One region of the Geobacillus sp. B4113_201601 genome, then DNA from elsewhere that is predicted to be linked to it. Evidence: riboswitches for the same ligand, from Rfam matches in the RefSeq annotation. Region 1 holds a riboswitch; the other holds the start of a gene.
What was found. Region 1 has a riboswitch for FMN ahead of ribD (bifunctional diaminohydroxyphosphoribosylaminopyrimidine deaminase/5-amino-6-(5-phosphoribosylamino)uracil reductase RibD). Riboswitches for the same ligand answer to the same signal wherever they lie in the genome.
Positions count from the first base shown of each region.

Region 2: it holds a riboswitch for FMN, as region 1 does, so the genes downstream of both, B4113_RS01555 (ECF transporter S component) here and ribD (bifunctional diaminohydroxyphosphoribosylaminopyrimidine deaminase/5-amino-6-(5-phosphoribosylamino)uracil reductase RibD) in region 1, are expected to answer to the same signal.

Region 1 covers NZ_LQYX01000099.1:28,181-37,593, reverse strand. Annotated here, with positions in the region: gene lysA (diaminopimelate decarboxylase) at 282-1,601, shown strand; gene B4113_RS14140 (DUF1002 domain-containing protein) at 1,669-2,559, opposite strand; gene B4113_RS14135 (peptidylprolyl isomerase) at 2,697-3,137, shown strand; gene B4113_RS21020 (hypothetical protein) at 3,124-3,252, shown strand; FMN riboswitch at 3,297-3,430, shown strand; gene ribD (bifunctional diaminohydroxyphosphoribosylaminopyrimidine deaminase/5-amino-6-(5-phosphoribosylamino)uracil reductase RibD) at 3,642-4,742, shown strand; gene ribE (riboflavin synthase) at 4,742-5,389, shown strand; gene B4113_RS14120 (bifunctional 3,4-dihydroxy-2-butanone-4-phosphate synthase/GTP cyclohydrolase II) at 5,417-6,610, shown strand; gene ribE (6,7-dimethyl-8-ribityllumazine synthase) at 6,629-7,093, shown strand; gene B4113_RS14110 (GNAT family N-acetyltransferase) at 7,205-7,561, shown strand; gene B4113_RS14105 (DUF309 domain-containing protein) at 7,602-8,114, opposite strand; gene B4113_RS14100 (segregation/condensation protein A) at 8,324-9,079, shown strand; gene scpB (SMC-Scp complex subunit ScpB) at 9,222-9,413, shown strand, end outside.
Region 2 covers NZ_LQYX01000007.1:65,864-75,276, forward strand. Annotated here, with positions in the region: gene B4113_RS01535 (OsmC family protein) at 1-140, shown strand, start outside; gene B4113_RS01540 (bifunctional UDP-sugar hydrolase/5'-nucleotidase) at 496-2,118, shown strand; gene pepT (peptidase T) at 2,273-3,508, opposite strand; gene B4113_RS01550 (threonine synthase) at 3,914-5,134, shown strand; FMN riboswitch at 5,229-5,361, shown strand; gene B4113_RS01555 (ECF transporter S component) at 5,516-6,100, shown strand; gene B4113_RS01560 (sulfite oxidase-like oxidoreductase) at 6,178-6,795, opposite strand; gene B4113_RS01565 (DUF969 domain-containing protein) at 7,340-8,026, shown strand; gene B4113_RS01570 (DUF979 domain-containing protein) at 8,027-8,986, shown strand; gene pcp (pyroglutamyl-peptidase I) at 9,019-9,413, shown strand, end outside.

The sequences.
Region 1 (9,413 bases):
GGCCGCTCCCGATGGCATGGATGGGCGGCCGCTTTTTCGCTGTTGGCGCTATTGCAACTTTTTTGTCATTATGATAACGTAATATTTGATATTTACCGCCTTTTCCGAGCGGTGAAGCGGACGTTCGTTTTGGTGCGAACGCGCCAACGGGCATGTCCGAATCGCAGCCTAGTGCGCGGCAGAGCCGGTTGCTCTGCGGTTTTGTTTTTTCAGGGTCGCTGTCGGCGGCCAACGGCTTTTGGCTTTTCGTGCGCCATTTTGATGAGGAATGAGGGATGGTCGTGTTTTTGCATGGAACAAGCCGCGTCAATGAAAAAGGACATTTGGAAATCGGCGGCGTCGATGTCGTCGAACTGGCTGAGACGTACGGCACGCCGCTTTACATTTATGATGTTGCCTTGATCCGCGCCCGGGCGCGCGCGTTTCAGGAAGCGTTCCGCCGCCATGGCGTGCGGGCGCAGGTCGCTTACGCCAGCAAGGCGTTTTCTTCCATCGCCATGGTGCAGCTCGCCGCCGAGGAAGGGCTGTCGCTTGACGTCGTGTCGGGCGGGGAATTGCATACAGCGCTTGTCGCCGGATTTCCGCCGGAGCGCATCCATTTTCACGGCAATAACAAAAGCCGGGAGGAGCTGGCGATGGCGCTCGAATCCGGCATCGGCTGCATCGTCGTCGACAATTTTTACGAGTTGGAGTTGATCGAAGAGCTGGCAGAGGCCTCCGGTCGAACGGTGCCGATTTTGCTGCGCGTCACGCCGGGAGTTGAAGCGCATACCCATGACTATATTTTAACAGGACAAGAGGACTCGAAGTTTGGTTTTGATTTGCACAATGGACAAGCTGATCAGGCGTTTCGGCGCGTGATGTCGGCGAAGGCGTTTCGGCTGTTGGGCGTCCATTGCCATATCGGCTCGCAAATTTTTGAAACCGCCGGATTTGTGCTCGCGACGCAAAAAGTGTTTGCCAAGCTGGCCGAGTGGAATCGCGAGCACCGTTTCGTCCCCGAAGTGGTCAACCTTGGCGGGGGATTCGGCATTCGCTATACCGAAGAGGATGATCCGATTCCCGTGGCGATGTACGTCGATTGCATCGTTGAGGAAGCGAAAAAACAAGCCCGCGAATACGGGCTGTCGCTTCCGGAAATTTGGATTGAGCCGGGGCGCTCGCTTGTCGGCGATGCCGGCACGACGATTTATACGATCGGCTCGCGCAAAGACGTGCCAAACGTCCGAACGTACGTGGCCGTTGATGGTGGCATGAGCGACAACATTCGCCCGGCGCTGTATGGGGCGAAATACGAAGCGATGCTCGCCAACCGGATGTGGGGAGAGCGGACGGAAGTCGTATCCATTGCCGGAAAGTGCTGCGAGTCAGGCGATATGCTCATTTGGGATTTGGCGCTCCCGGAAGCGAAACCGGGCGATTATTTAGCCGTTTTTTGCACGGGAGCGTACGGCTATTCGATGGCGAACAACTACAATCGCCTGCCGCGCCCGGCTGTCGTCTTTGTTGAAAACGGCGATGCCCAGCTCGTTGTGAAGCGGGAGACGTATGACGATTTGATTCAGTATGATTTGCCTTGGAAAACGAAAGTGAAAAAGTGAAGGCCGCCGGTTTGGGAAGCGGCCTTGACAACCGATCGGCGCCCGTTGTCCTTGCGGGCGCCGATTTTCATTGCTGATCTTGGCTGGAGTTCGAGGAAAATGCTGATTTAATCGCGTTCCAAATCTCTTTCAAGATGTCGATCACGTTTTGAATGAACGTTTTTCCTTCTTTCGACTGCAAAAACGCCGACAGCTGTTCTTTCGCTTTGCTCAGCTGGTCATTGACTTGATCCCAGTTGATATTGGCGTTTTGCATTTTATGAAGGAGAGACATAAGGCTGTTGATTTCATTCTCGCTCAGCGTAATGCCGAGGTCAGCGGCGATTTTTTCGATCAGAGCCCGCAAATCGGCATCCGTTTGCGGCGGATTGGCGGCCATTTCTTCTTTGATTTTTGCCAGCAAAGCGACCGCCTTGTCCGGACCGATCGAATCAGCCAGCTTCGCCGTTTGCACCATTTCCTCGTTCGCCACTTTTTTGACATCATCAGGGATGGCTTGGTCCGAGGAAATTTCATACGCCTTCATCAATCCGGTCAGCGCCGCGGTGCCGGAAACGGGAAACGGAGCGGTGATGTAAATGTCGGCGTCTTTCACCCCGGCGGTAATCAAGGCGTTCGTATACATCTCTTTCGTCACCCATGTGATGTTGTGGGTTTCAACACGCAGCCCTGAGCCGGGTTCGCGAATCGTGATCATGGACGAAGAAATGGCGCGCGTCCCGATTTGGGCTTTCGGGATGAGCCCGCCCAAATATTTATGCTCTTCGGCGTTCGAGACAGTGATCGTTTGCGCCCCGTCCGGCGCTTTCATTTCTTCAAGCACTTTTTGCTTTTGGTCGCTTGTTAAATTTTCGCCGAGCGTCACAATGACGTCGCCCGGTGCCGCATCGGCCGCGGCGATCGCCGGCAACATCAGCATGATAACCGCCAGCAGCGATGAAGCGATCATTCGTTTCACCTAGCTCGCCTCCTGTTCATGGAACATGCACCATCATTATATCGCATCCCCGCCGTTTTTGTCTTTGACTTTCTTTCTCCCAATCATCCATGGTATGATAGAAGCGATTGAGGCACAAGCAAAGGAGCGAAAGCATCATGGCGAAAAAAGGGTATATTTTGATGGAAAACGGCGGGAAAATTGAATTCGAACTGTTTCCGAATGAGGCGCCGGTGACGGTGGCCAATTTTGAAAAATTAGCGAATGAAGGATTTTATGACGGATTAACCTTCCACCGCGTCATCCCCGGGTTCGTCAGCCAAGGGGGCTGCCCGCGCGGCAACGGGACGGGCGATGCCGGCTATACGATTCCGTGCGAGACGGACAACAATCCGCACCGCCATGTCGCCGGGGCGATTTCGATGGCGCACCGCGGCCGCGACACCGGGAGCTGCCAGTTTTTCATCGTTCATGAGCCGCAGCCGCACCTCGATGGGATGCATACCGTCTTCGGCCAAGTAACGTCTGGGCTGGACGTTGTCAAGGCGATGAAAAACGGCGATGTGATGAAGGAAGTGAAAGTGTTTGACGAACAATAAGCGGCCGGCGGGGGACGATGAGCGGACAAGGCGCAACAACTGGCGGCTGTTTTTTCTATTGGTAGCGGCCAGCCTGTTATGGGGGGCGGCGTATTGGATTTGGATTGTCAAATGATGACGCTTGGAAGCTGACATGGTATAATAAAAACAGCATGGTGATGCATCCTTCGGGGCAGGGTGAAATTCCCGACCGGCGGTGATGAGGCGACGCGCCTCTCAGCCCGCGAGCCTGATTGGCACGATCCGGTGCGATTCCGGAGCCGACAGTATAGTCTGGATGGGAGAAGGATGGCGATGTGCGCATGGTGGCTGATGGCGCTGTGCCGAAAGCGGGCAGCCCTCGGCGGCCAACAGGGCAACGGTGTCTAGACGGCACGTGCAGCCATAGGAGGCGAACGAATGTTTTGTTCGCTGTTATGCGCATCATGACTCATTCTCTCGCATCCCAAAGCCCCGGAGTCGTTCCGGGGATTTTTATTTTTGCGAAAGAAAAAGGTGAAAGCCGTGTATCGAGACGAAGATTACATGCGCTTGGCGTTGAATGTCGCGAAAGCCGGCAGCGGACAAACATCGCCGAACCCGCTTGTCGGCGCGGTTGTCGTCAACGGCGGGGAAGTGGTCGGGCTTGGCGCCCATTTGAAAGCCGGACAGCCGCACGCCGAAGTGCATGCGATTCGTATGGCCGGCGACAAAGCGCGCGGCGCCACGGTGTATGTGACGCTGGAGCCGTGCAGCCATTACGGCAAAACGCCGCCGTGCGCCGATTTGCTTATCGAAGCCGGCGTCCGCCGCGTCGTCGTCGCCACGACCGATCCGAATCCGCTTGTGGCGGGAAAAGGAATTGACAAGCTGCGCCAAGCGGGCATTCACGTCGACGTTGGCATCTTAAAAGAAGAAGCGGATGAACTCAACCGGATGTTTTTCCATTCCATTGCGACAAAGACGCCGTTTGTGACGCTGAAATACGCGTGCAGCCTCGACGGCAAAATCGCGACGGCGACAGGGGAAAGCCAATGGATCACATCGAGCGCGGCCCGTGAGGATGTCCATCGTCTCCGCGCCCAGCATGACGCCATTTTGGTCGGCGTCAACACCGTGATCGCGGACAACCCAAAGCTCACCGTTCGCATCGGGGAACAGCGGAAAAACCCGCTGCGCATTATTTTGGACACCCGCTTGCGCACCCCGCTTGACGCCCACGTCGTCACCGACCGTGAGGCGGAGACGTGGATCATCGCCGGCCGAGGCGCCAGTCGGGAAAAAGCGGCGGCATACGAGCGTCGGGGCGTGCGCGTCGTGTCGCTGCCGACCGATCGAGTGGAGGTCGGCGATGTGCTTCGCTTGCTCGGCGAACAGAAGGTGATGTCGCTGTTTGTAGAAGGCGGTTCGCGCGTCCATGACAGCTTTCTCCGCGCGGGAGCGGTCAATGAAGTGGTGGCCTACATAGCCCCGAAGCTGATCGGCGGGCAGGATGCCCCTACGCCGATCGGCGGCCTCGGCTTCCCGCGTCTCGCCGAAGCGCTCGAGCTTGACATCCGGCGGGTCGAAAGGATCGGTCCGGACGTGAAAATCGCCGCTGTTCCGAAGCGAAAGGAGGAAGCGTGATGTTTACCGGCATCATCGAAGAGATCGGCACGATCGAGCGGATGAACGCAACCGGGGACGCCATCGTCATGGCCATCAGCGCCAAGCGGGTGCTTGAAGATGTGCAACTTGGCGACAGCATCGCTGTCAATGGCGTCTGTCTCACCGTCACATCGTTTGACGACCGCCGGTTTACGGTTGACATCATGCCGGAGACGGTGAAAGCGACGGCGCTGAAGACGCTAAAGCCCGGATCGAAGGTGAACTTGGAGCGGGCGATGGCGGCCAACGGGCGGTTTGGCGGCCATTTCGTCAGCGGGCACGTGGACGGCGTCGGACGCATCATTCGCCAGTGGCCGAAAGCGAACGCGGTTTATTATGAAATCGAAGTGCCGGCTTCACTGCGCGCGTATATGATGGAGAAAGGATCGGTGGCGGTCGATGGCACAAGTTTGACCATTTTCGGGTTGAGCGAGCGCACGTTCACCGTTTCGCTGATCCCTCATACACGGGCGGCCACCATTTTAGGTGAAAAGCGGCCCGGCGACCTCGTCAATATTGAGTGCGACATGATTGGCAAATATGTCGCCGCTTTTCTTGCCGCCAAAGCAGCGCCGCCAGCGCGCGGGTTGACGGTTGACTTTTTAGAGCAGCACGGGTACAAATAAGCCGGAAAAAGGGGGGGCACTGGGCTGATGTTTGATTCCATCGCAGCGGCGCTGACCGCGCTTGCCAACGGAGAAGTGATCATCGTCTGCGACGATGAAGACCGGGAAAACGAAGGGGATTTTGTCGCGCTGGCCGAAAAGGTGACGCCGGATATCATTAATTTTATGATTACGCACGGTCGCGGGCTCGTCTGCGTGCCGATCACGGAAGAGTTGGCGGAACGCCTCGGCTTAGAGCCGATGGTTGCCCATAACACCGATGCGCACGGCACGGCGTTTACGGTGAGCATCGACTACAAAACGACAACGACCGGCATTAGCGCTCATGAGCGGGCGGCGACGATTCAGGCGCTGCTTGACCCGAATGTCAAAGCGAGCGATTTCAAGCGGCCAGGCCATATTTTTCCGCTCATTGCGAAAAAAGGCGGCGTGCTGCGGCGCGCCGGCCATACGGAAGCGGCTGTTGACTTGGCCCGGCTGTGCGGGGCGGCGCCGGCCGGCGTCATCTGCGAAATCATTAAAGAAGACGGAACGATGGCGCGCGTTCCCGATTTGCGGCAGATGGCTGACCAGTTTGGCTTGAAGATGATCACGATCAAAGACTTGATCGCCTATCGGAGCGAGCGGGAAAAGCTTGTCAAGCGCGAAGTGGACATCTGGCTGCCGACCGAATTTGGCGAATTCCGCGCCATCGGTTATACGAATGTGCTCGACGGAAAAGAGCATGTGGCGCTTGTCAAAGGAGAGATCACCCCGGACGAGCCGATTCTCGTGCGCGTCCATTCCGAATGCTTAACGGGCGATGTGTTCGGCTCTTACCGGTGCGATTGCGGACCGCAGCTGCACGCGGCGCTTCGGCAAATCGAGGCGGAAGGGCGCGGAGTGTTGCTGTACGTGCGCCAAGAGGGGCGCGGCATCGGCCTTATGAACAAGCTGCGCGCCTACAAGCTGCAGGAGCAAGGCTATGACACGGTCGAAGCGAACGAAAAGCTCGGCTTCCCGGCCGATTTGCGCGATTACGGCATCGGGGCGCAAATGTTGAAAGACCTCGGCGTGACGAAAATGCGTCTGCTCACGAATAACCCGCGCAAAATCGCGGGCTTAAAAGGGCACGGGCTCGAGGTCGTCGAACGTGTGCCGCTCGAGATGCCACCGAAAAAGGAAAACGAACAGTATTTGCGCACGAAATACGAAAAATTAGGGCATATGCTTCATTTTTAGATGAAAGGGGAACGAATGATGAACGTCATTGAAGGCCATCTCGTTGGTACAGGACTGAAAATCGCCATCGTCGTTGCACGCTTTAACGAATTCATCACCGGCAAACTGTTGTCCGGGGCGATTGACGGTTTGACGCGACACGGCGTCAGCGATCATGACATCACCGTCGCCTGGGTGCCGGGCGCGTTTGAGATTCCGCTTGTGGCGAAAAAACTGGCCGAATCGAAGCAGTTCGACGCCGTCATTACGCTTGGCGCCGTCATCCGCGGCGCCACGAGCCATTTTGACTACGTCTGCAGTGAAGCGGCCAAAGGCGTTTCTCAGGCCGCGCTTGCGAGCGGCGTCCCGGTCATTTTCGGCGTTTTGACGACCGACACGATCGAGCAGGCGATCGAGCGGGCCGGCACCAAGGCAGGCAATAAAGGCTGGGAAGCGGCCGTGTCGGCCATCGAAATGGCAAACGTGTTGCGGGCATTTGCGTAAAAAAGCAGGAAACGGTTCACAATATCGGTGAGAATGTTTATAATACGTATAGAGAAAATGACAAAAACGTTTCCTGTTCGGAAGCATGTTTGTCGATAATGAGGGATTTTTATGTTCATCCGCTATCGAAAAAACTACGAGAAAATCGCCATGGGGTTGCTGTCGTTTATGCCGACGGAAAAGGACTTGAAACGGCTCCAGCAGACGATCAAACAGTATGAGACGAACGATGACTGGCAGCTGTTTTTATGGAAAGAGGACGAGGATATCGTCGGCCTGATTGGCGTCCTGTTGCGCGCTCCCGATGTGGTGGAAATTCAGCACATTAGCGTCAACCCATCGCACCGCCACCAAGGGATCGGAAAGCAGATGGTCAAAGCGTTGAAAGAGACGTATCCTGACCGTCGACTGTGTGCGAACGAGTGGACGGCTTCGTTTTTGGATAAATGCAACGCCTGCCATGAATAAGGGAACGAGTGCGGCGCGGCTGCGGGCAGCGGAGGGGCATCTATTTCCCCTCCGCTTTCGCCCGTTTTTTTCGTTCGCGCTCAGCGAGAATGCCCGAACGGTCACGACGTTGATGTTTGTTGACCACATCGACGTTGCCAAGGTCGCTTGGCTGCCCCCAAGCGAGCTGCTGTTTGGCGCAGGCGGCGAGGCATTGCTCGTAAAGCGAGCGGTCGCGAATCGGAAGCTCGACGCTTCGGTACGGTTCGCCGCGGACGATTCGCGCGGCGGTGTCGCCAAGGAGCGCTTCGAGCGCCTGATCATCGAGGCCGAGTTGGCGAATCATTCCGCGGGCCTCCTCAAGCAACGCCTGCGCTCGCCGAATGAGGCGGAGCGCCCCCGACATGTTGCCGCGCCGATAATGGTAGAAGGCGACGGCGATTTGAATGAGCACGAGCCATCCGTTTGGCCGTCCGTCTCGCTTCCATTGTTCTTCTAGCAGTTCATGACATTCAAAATAATCGCGGTCGCCGTGAAAATGGACCAAATAGTCGATATACGCTTTCGGGTACACGCCTCACCGTTCCTTTCCCCATCGCCGCCTTCGCCTTCCCTCGTTCAGCCGGGAAGCGCGGGCGCCGTTTTTCTTTCATTATACGCCGCATCGCTGCCGAGGGCAAAAAAGCAACCGATTTCTGCTCGCCCCGCCGCCTGATTATGATACAATAAAATGGGCTGTACGTACGGAAGCCGCTGAGGCGGCGCGCCGAAAAAAATGGTGGGATGGATGTGCAATTGTCATACAATGTGAAAATTGAAGCGTTTGAAGGGCCGCTTGATTTGCTTTTGCATTTGATTCATCGTTATGAAATTGATATTTATAACATCCCTGTGGCGCAAATCACCGAGCAGTATATGGCGTACATTCACGCCATGCAAGAGCTGGAGTTGGACATGGCTAGCGAATATCTGGTCATGGCGGCCACACTGCTCGCCCTAAAAAGCAAAATGTTGCTGCCGGCGCCGGAAGAGGAGGCTGGCGACGGCGAACTGGAGTTCACCGACGACGTGGATCCGCGCGAAGAACTGATGCAGCGGCTGCTCGAATATAAAAAGTTTAAAGAAGCGGCGCGTGCGCTGAAACAGCGCGAAGAAGAGCGGGCGCTCTTGTTTACGAAACCGCCGAGCGATTTGAGCGCCTATGCCGATGAAAAAAAGGCGGCGCCGCTCGATGTAAACGTGTATGATATGCTTGGCGCCCTGTCAAAACTGCTGCGCCGCAAGAAGCTGCAAAAACCGCTGCGGGCCAAAATCGCCCGCCAAGATCTTTCTGTTGAAAAGCGAATGGCAGAGATTTTGCAGGAGCTGCGAGAGACGAACGGGCGGAAAAACTTTTATGATTTATTTCCCGTCTATGACCGCGCTTATATCGTGGTGACGTTTCTAGCCGTTTTGGAGCTGATTAAGCAAAACGAAATCATTGTGGAACAAGAGCGAAATTTCAGCGATTTGTTTCTCGCGGCTAGGCCGAGCGGCTGAGACGCCCATCCGTCGCTTTCTGTTTACGGCTGCAGGCGAGACCGCACCGGATGGGGGCAACGCCGCTAGGTGATGACGGAGCGCAAACAACGGGAAAGGAGGAGGTTGCGCCGGCTCGACGGCCGGACGCGACGGACGAGTGATGGAAGAAAAAGAAGCAGGAAAAACGGGGACGGCTGGCTCACAGCCAGCGGCGCAAGCGATTGTGGAGGCGCTCTTGTTCGCCGCCGGCGATGAAGGGTTGTCGCTCGCCCAAATCGCCGCCGTGCTCGAAATCGACGAGGCGGAGGCGAAAGCGGTGCTCGCGAAGCTGCAAGAAGACTGCGAGCGCGAA
Region 2 (9,413 bases), on a different contig from region 1:
AAGGCGATTTGCCGGAAGAAAAAGTCGTCCGCGCCATCCGGCTGTCGAAAGAAAAATATTGTTCCGTCTCCCATTCGTTACACGCCGCCATTACGGCGAGCTACTCGATCAACGGCGTGCGCGGGAAGGAGACGATCTAACAAGGAAAAGGGTTTGGCGTTCATGGCCGTTTCGTGTGGCATAGCGCCGGATAACCATATGATGAACAAGGTGTTCCGATCGTTTGCGGGACACCTTTTTTGTTAGAACAGGTAACGGTGATCAGTCGTTTGGAAGGAGACGACCGGCATTCGCGTTGCGCCGTTAAACAATCAAAACGCCGTCGGATGAGATTGCAGAGGTTGTTCGAAAAGGCCTGTTTAATGGCCTTTGGCGGACAGCCTCTTTATTTACGAAAGTTTTACAAAAATGAATCTTTTCGTCCCTATTATTCTACGTATTCAAAAGATATAATCGGTAGATGAATAGAAGATACACAGGGAAGGAGACAAAATGATGAAGCGTTCGGAACGATGGGGAAAACGGATGTTGTCGGCATTGGCGGCAGCCGCTGTATTGGCGGCAACGCCGGTTGGGGCGGCAGGGAACGGGAAAAGCAAAGGAAAGCCGCCTGCTTCTTCGCACCGTTATATTGAGGTGCAGCTTCTCGGTATCAACGATTTTCACGGCCAGCTCAACGTGACGAGAAAAGTCGGCGGGCGGGAAGTCGGGCGAGCGGATTATTTGGCCGCTTATTTGAAACAGCGGGAGGCAGAAAACAAAAACACGCTGCTCGTCCATGCCGGCGATGCGGTCGGCGCCAGTCCGCCGGTATCGGCGTTGTTGCAGGACGAGCCGACGATCGAAGTGCTGAACAAACTCGGCTTTGACGTCGGCACGCTTGGCAACCACGAATTTGACGAAGGAGTAGCGGAAATGCTCCGCCTGATCCATGGCGGGTATCACCCGGCGACCGGCGATTTCGCTGGGGCGGATTTTCCGTACGTGAGCGCCAACGTCATTGACAAAGAAACGAAACAACCGATTCTTCCGCCGTACGTCATTAAGCGGGTCAACGGCATGCCAATCGGGTTCATCGGGGTGACATTGACAGATACACCATCGATCGTGACACCAAGCGGCGTCGCTGGGGTGGAATTCATCGACGAAGCGACGGCGATTAACAAAGCCGTGCGGGAACTGAAGAAAAAAGGGGTGCGCACGATCGTCGTTCTCGCCCATAACCCAGGCGCATCCAATCCGGATGGAACAAACGCAAGCGGAGAAATCGTCGACATCGCCAAAACGGTCGATGATGAAGTCGATGTGATTTTCGCCGGCCATAACCATGCGTATTTGAATGCGGTGGTGGACGGCAAGCTGCTCGTTCAGTCGTATTCGTACGGCACGGCGTTTTCTGATGTCGATCTGAAAATCGACCCGCGCACAAAAGACGTCGTGGCGAAACAAGCGGAAATCGTCACGACGTATCATGACGGCATCACGCCGGATCCGGAAATCCGGGCCCTCGTCGAAAAATATGAAGCGAAAGTCGCGCCGCTTGTCAACCAAGTCGTCGGCACGGCGGCTGAAACGATCACCGACGAGCAAAACGCGAGCGGCGAATCCGCTTTGGGCAATTTGATCGCCGATGCCCAGCGGGCGGCGATGAACACCGATTTTGCTTTTATGAACCCGGGCGGCATCCGCGCGGATATTGAACAAGGCGAGGTGACGTGGGGAGAGCTGTACAACGTTCAGCCGTTCAACAACCAGCTCGTGAAAATGACGCTCACCGGCGCGCAAATCCGCGAGCTTTTGAACCAACAATGGCAGCCGACAAAAACGCGCATGCTGCAAATCTCCGGCCTCCGCTATACATGGAGCGCCAGCAGACCGGCAGGGAATAAAGTCGTCGACATTCAGCTTCCTGATGGCACACCGCTCAATCCGAACGGCGAGTACACGGTGACGGTCAACAGCTTCCTCGCTGATGGCGGCGATGGGTTCACGGTGCTGACGCAAGGGACGAACCGCGAAGTAGGGCCGGTCGATTTGGATGCCCTCGTCTCGTACATTCGTGGCCTTGCGCAGCCGTTTTCGGCGCGGATGGAGGGGCGGATCAACCGCCTTCCGTAACACGTGTTGACTCAAGGCGAACGGTCGCCAAGCGAATGAAGAAGGTGTCCCCCAAAGGCCCGGGGACACCTTTTTTCGCTGCGAATGGCGGGGGTGCTGCCGCGTGGGCTCGGGCAGCCGAAAACGGATCGTTCAAGCGATTGGTTTTCGCAGATCAAGATGATTTTTGCTCGAATAGCTTGATGATCTCGACGATCACTTCGGCCGCTTTCACCATATTGTCGGCGGAAATGTATTCGTAGCGGCCGTGGAAGTTTTCGCCGCCGGCGAAAATGTTCGGCGTCGGCAGTCCCATATAGGAGAGCTGCGACCCGTCCGTGCCGCCGCGGATCGGTTTCACCTTCGGCTCGATGCCCAAGTTCGCCATCGCTTCGTGGGCGATGTCGACGATATGGCGCACCGGTTCGATTTTTTCGCGCATGTTGTAATATTGGTCGTTGATTTCAAGCGTGATTCGATCGGTTCCGTATTTTTGGGCGAGCGAAGCCGCGATGTCTTTCATGTTCGCTTTCCGCGCTTCAAATGACTCGCGGTCAAAATCGCGGATGATGTAATGGAGCTTCGTTTCCTCTACATTGCCTTGGAACGAAAGCAAATGGTAAAACCCTTCATATCCTTCTGTATGCTCGGGCGCTTCGTTCGCTGGCAGCTGTTGCTGGAACTCCATGGCGATTTTGATCGAGTTAATCATTTTTCCTTTCGCCGTGCCCGGATGGACGTTTTTGCCTTTGAACGTGATTTTGGCTTCCGCCGCGTTGAAACTTTCGTATTCCAATTCGCCGAGCGGCCCGCCATCGACCGTGTAGGCAAATTGGGCGCCGAATTTGGCAACGTCAAACTTGTGCGGCCCGCGGCCGATTTCTTCATCCGGCGTAAAGGCGACGCGCACTTTGCCGTGTTTGATGTCCGGATGCTTGATGAGGTAGTGCATCGCCGTCATAATTTCCGCGATTCCCGCTTTATCGTCGGCGCCCAATAGCGTCGTTCCGTCTGTCGTAATGAGCGTATGCCCTTTGTAGTGGGCAAGCTCCGGGAAATCGTTGGGCGACAAGATGATGCCTTGTTCCTTATTTAACACGATGTCGCCGCCGTCGTACGAGTCGATCAATTGCGGGTTGACGTTGGCCCCGGTAAATTCCGGCGCGGTGTCTATATGAGCCAAAAAGCCGATCACTGGCACGTTTTTGTCCGTATTGGCCGGCAACGTCGCCATCACGTAGCCGTTTTCGTCGACCGTCACTTCTTCCATCCCGATCGCTTTCAGCTCCTCGACCAGCATGTTCGCCAACTCCCATTGTCCTTGAGTCGACGGGCACGTATCGCTTTCTGGATCGGATTGAGTGTTGACTTTCGCGTAGCGGATGAAGCGTTCGATGAGTTCCTGTTTCATACGTTCCTCTCCTTATGTACAAGTTTTTCTGGATGAGCGAATCATTCCGCCGATGCAGTAAGAAAAAAGAGGCGGTTTCCGTTTTATTTTACCATAGGCGGCTTCAAACGGTAAAAAAAGAGGGGACCATTTCCATGCCCAATAATGGATGTGATCCCCATCATTCACCGGGGGATCAACACGAGGATCGTCTTAAAAATTTTATACCGCTAAACTTGAGGGGATGGGGACCATTTCCTGCTTGGCGCTATGGTGCCCCGAAGTTGGCGTACGGCCGCTGCCATTACAGGCGCCGGTGACAGAGGACGGATGGTATAATGAAAAGGCCAGTGCCTCGTTAGAAACGCGAACGTAGGTGCTTTCTGCCTCGGGCGGATGAAACAAACGGAAAGGAGAAGCCAAACGATGCGATTCAACTATGTGTCCCATCTATATTGCCCCAAATGTGCACGTACATATGATGTCGATCAAGTTCATCAACTTTGCGAATGCGGCTCGCCGCTTTTGGTCGCCTATGATTTGGAGGCGATGCGCCAAGAAGGGGTGAGGGAAGCGCTTAAGGAACGCGAACCGAGCCTATGGCGGTATCATGAGTTGCTTCCGGTGAAACGCCCGGAACATATCGTGTCGCTCGGTGAAGGGATGACGCCGCTCGTGCCGATGCCGCGCTTAGGGAAGGAAATCGGCATTGAAGCGCTGTACATGAAAGACGAGGGGGTTATTCCAACAGGGACGTTTAAAGCCCGCGGGGCGGCGGTCGGAGTTTCCAAGGCGAAAGAACTGGGCGTCAAACAGCTCGCGATGCCGACCAACGGCAATGCGGGAGCGGCGTGGTCGCTGTACGCAGCGCGGGCGGGCATCCGCGCGACGGTCGTCATGCCGGTCGATGCGCCGGAACTGACGCGCAAAGAATGCGCCATCGCTGGGGCGGAGTTGTATTTCGTCAACGGCCTCATCAGCGACGCTGGGCAAATCGTGGCGAAAGCGATCCGCGAATACGGCTGGTACGATGCTTCTACATTAAAAGAACCGTACCGGATTGAAGGAAAGAAAACGATGGGGCTTGAGATCGCCGAGCAGTTCTCTTGGCAGCTTCCGGATGTCATTTTGTACCCGACCGGCGGCGGGGTCGGAATCATTGGCATTTACAAGGCGTTCAAAGAACTGAAAGCGCTTGGCTGGGTGAGCGGCAAGATGCCGCGGCTGGTCGCCGTGCAGGCTGAGCATTGCGCGCCGATCGTGAAGGCGTGGAACGAAAAAAAGCGCGAATCGGAGTTTTGGCCGAATTCCCATACGGTGGCATTTGGCATCAATGTCCCGAAAGCGCTCGGCGATTTCCTTGTGCTTGAGGCGGTGTATGAAACGGACGGCTGTGCGATTGCGATCAGCGATAAGGACATTTTAGCGGAACAGCGGGCGGTGGCGAAACTGGAAGGGGCGTTCATTTGTCCGGAAGGGGCGGCGGCGTTTGCGGCGGCCCGTAAGCTGCGCGAGAGCGGCTGGATTCGCGACAGGGAGACGGTCGTCGTACTCAACACGGGGACGGGATTGAAATACGCCAATTTGATTCAAGTCGCCCCGCCGGTGCTCGAGCCGGGGGATGAGCTGCCAAAGGAGAATGGATAAATTGGCGGAGTAGGATAACGTGGAAAAAAATGATAGACAAACGAAAAGAGGTATTGTATACTAAATTCATCGGAATAATAAAAATGAATAAACGATTCATCTTCGGGGCAGGGTGAAATTCCCGACCGGCGGTGATGAGGCGCTTGGCCTCTCAGCCCGCGAGCCGCAAGGCAGGATCCGGTGCGAGTCCGGAGCCGACAGTATAGTCTGGATGGGAGAAGATGAAGGTTTGCCGGCGTTTGGCGTCATTCGCCTGACGCTTCGTTGAGTTCGCCCTTTTTCTCCCTTACGCCCTTGGGTTTAAGGGAGTTTTTATTGGCGTCCCCGCTCGGCAGCCTTCTTCTTGTGAGGATGAATCACGAGAAGGAGAGGAGAACAAGCGTGAAATTCATCAACACCCGCACCTTTGTGGCTGTCGGGATTTTGAGCGCTGGTGCGTATTTGCTTATGATGCTCAATTTTCCGCTTCCACCGTTTCCGAACTTTTTGCTAGTCGATTTCAGCGACATCCCGGCCCTTTTCGCCGCGCTTTTGTATGGCCCGCTTGCCGGCGTGCTTGTGGAACTGCTGAAAAACGTGCTGAACTATGTTCTCGTCGGCAGTGCCACCGGCGTTCCCATCGGACAGATCGCCAACTTCACGGCCGGGGTGGCGTTCATTTTGCCTGTTTCCTTTATTTATCGAAAAGCGGCATCGAAAAAAGGCATGCTGCTTGGACTGGCGGCGGGAACAGCGACAATGGTTCTGATCATGAGCGTGCTGAACTACTACGTTTTTTTGCCGGCGTATACGCTTTTTCTCGGCGCTCCGGCGATGAGTGCGCCGGAAACAAAAGCATTGGTCATTTCTGCGATTTTGCCGTTTAACGCGGCAAAAGGAGTGCTTATGGCGGTTGTGTTTATGCTTCTCTTTTTGCGCCTTCGCCCGTGGCTACAAAAACAGGCTGCCGCACGCCGGGCAGCATAGCGAAAAAACGAGGGGTTCTGTTCCAACCCCTCGTTTTTTCATTTCTGCTGTCGATGAGTGGGGAGATTCGATTCTCTTCACCAAAACCGAAACTTGGATACCGATTCGGCGAACCGCTCTTCTTTAAACGGATTGGCGGTCATCGAATACCCGCGCTCTTCCCAGTAGCCCGGCTCGTCCTTTTTCATGAAGCGGATGCCGGACGCCCATTTCGCCCCTTTCCATAAGTAAAACGTCGCCGGCGGAATAAAGCGGAGCGGATAGCCGTGCTTCGGCGAGATGTCTTGCCAATCGTGATGCTTGTCTTTCCAGCGGTAGACAAACAGTGCATCATCGCCCATCAACGCGTCAAGCGGCAAGTTCGCCGAATAGCCAAACCGGTCGCCGTTTAAGTAGCCGTAAATTTTCACGTATTTGACATCGGGATGCAGCTCCACAAAACGCAAAAATTCGCGGAAGGCGATGCCTTCGAACGTCGTGTCGAATTTCGACCACGTCGTTACGCAGTGCATATCCACGGTCGAAATCGTCTTCGGCAGCCGCATCACTTCCTCATATGACAGCGACACTTCCTCTTTCACGTCACCGAACAGCCGAAAATTCCACGTCGCTTCATCAAATAAGTATACGTCTCCTTCGTGCAAAATCGGCCATTTTTCCGTTTCAAATTGGCCGGGAGGGAGTTGTTTCGACATAAGCAGCCACTCCTTTATGATTGATGGTCGAACATCGGCGCAAGGGAGGCGAACAGACGTCATTTTCCTTTGGTGCGGCCATTGCCGACCGCCGAGTGAGCCGAGGATCATGCTCATCGGTTTTGTCGGCCGGCATGACATCCGTTGTTTTTCGGTGGCAACGGCTTCTCCCCGCATCGAGCATCAAGGCTGGAAGATCCAACGTAGTTCTCCCTGTTTTTCCATTATATCATAATCCGAAAGAAAGGATGGGCGCTTCCGTTTTTCTGACGTCGAGGAAGCGGAGGTTGGCCAACGTAAGGATGGGGAAAGGAATGGCGGAGTCATTTTGCCATGAAGCCAAGTTGGATACGGAACATTTTTGTCAATATTTATTGATTTTCTACTTTTCCTAATTATATAATGATAATAACAAATTTGAAACAGCTGTTCCGAATTTCGGAACAAAGGTGGGAGGGAGAGGCTGGCGAAGAAAGGGAAGGCAAAGGTGTGATGAGAGCATGGACAGCGAAATCAGTTACGTCGAAGGGGGAAAAAGAAGAACATGGTGCTTATTGGTGTTGCGATCGTGATCATCGGTTTTATCATTCGCATCAATCCGCTGCTTGTTGTCACTTTGTCTGGATTGGCAACAGGACTCTTCGCCCATCAATCGCTCTATGAGATTATTGAACAATTTGGAAAGGCGTTTACAACCAATCGATATATGGCAGTGTTCATCGCCACTTTGCCTGTCATTGGTCTTTTGGAACGGTTTGGATTGCGCGAACAGGCCGAACATGTAGTGTCAAACATCAAGGCGGCGACAACCGGACGCATTTTGACCGCGTACTTAGTCATACGGGAAGCGGCTGCCGCGGCTGGACTCACTTCCTTGGGCGGACATGCCCAAATGGTTCGCCCACTTGTGGCTCCGATGGCAGAGGGGGCGGCCGAGGCGAAATACGGAACATTGCCGGATCGCGTCCGTGACGACATTCGCGCCCATGCGGCAGCCGTGGACAACATCGGACTGTTTTTCGGCGAAGATGTGTTCATTGCGATCGGGGCGATTTTGTTGATGAAAGGATTTTTTGATCAAAACGGCATTCCGTCTGATCCGCTGCATATGGCGTTATGGGCGATCCCAACTGCCGTAGCTGCGTTGATCGTGCACAGCTTCCGCCTTCATCGGCTGGACCGCTCCCTTCACAAGCTTCTCCATCGGGAGAATGGAAAGGGGCGAGCATAAATGTGGCTGTCAATGGAAGCGGTTTACATATTCTTAGGAATCGTTGTCACGTTAGGAAGCGTCTGGACGTTTGCCGACCGAAGCAACCCGAAACGCCTCACATCCGGGCTGTTTTACTTGCTTTACGGTGTGACGTTATTGTTTGGCAGCGTCATCCCGCCTTTTTATACAGGGGTGCTAGTCCTCATCATGGTGGCTATTGTAGGATTCGGAGGATTGAAGCTGGGAAAATACGAAGAAGCATCCCCGGAAGAAAGGCAGCAACATCGCCAGCGTTTGAACAACCGCCTGTTCATCCCGGCGCTGTTGATCCCGATCTTGACTGTCATCGGTGTAACTTGGCTGAAAAATTTCAAAATCGGAGGCGCGTTCCTTCTCGATCCGAACAACTTTACTCTCGTATCATTGGGAGTGGCGACGTTCATGGCGTTGCTCATCAGCATGGCGATGACTCGGTCGACTCCGTTTGCAGCGGTCAAAGAATCGCGTCGGCTGCTTGAAACGATCGGTTGGGCCGCCCTTTTGCCGCAGATGTTGGCGACGTTAGGAACGATCTTTACAACAGCCGGGGTGGGTGCCGCTGTTTCCGAGTGGATCAGTACCATCATTCCGACTCATTCGCTGTTTTGGATTGTTGTGTCTTATTGCGTTGGCATGGCATTGTTTACCATGATCATGGGCAATGCTTTTGCCGCCTTCCCCGTTATGACCGCTGGAATCGCGGTCCCGCTGCTGATTCAACAATTTGGCGTCGACGCGAATCATGTCGCCGCTCTCGGGATGTTTTCCGGCTACTGCGGCACGTTGATGACGCCGATGGCAGCGAATTTCAACATCGTTCCCGCCGCTTTGCTTGATCTACGAGATCAACATCATGTCATTCGCGTGCAAGTGCCGACCGCGCTCATTCTTTTGGCGTTTAACATTGTGGCGATGTATGTGATCACGCTCATGGACTGATAAAGTCATGATCAAAAGGGGATGAAGATGCGATGAAAACCGTACTTGTGACCGGATTTGCGCCGTTTGGAGGAGAAACGGTGAATCCATCGCTAGAGGCGATCAAGCCATTCGCCGGTTGGAAAACCGATACGTATACGGTTGAGACAAGGGAGATTCCAACGGTATTTGGCAAAGCGATTGAGACGTTGTATGCCGCGATGGAAGACGTGGTTCCTGACCTTGTCATTTGCGTTGGTCAAGCGGGAGGACGGCCTGATCTTTCGATTGAAAGAGTGGCGCTCAATGTGAATGATGCGCGCATTCCGGATAATGAAGGCAATCAGCCGATTGACACGCCGATTGTTCCGAATGGTCCGGTCGGTTATTGGTCCACATTGCCGGTCAAGGCGATGGTCCATGAATTAAGACGACACGGTATACCGGC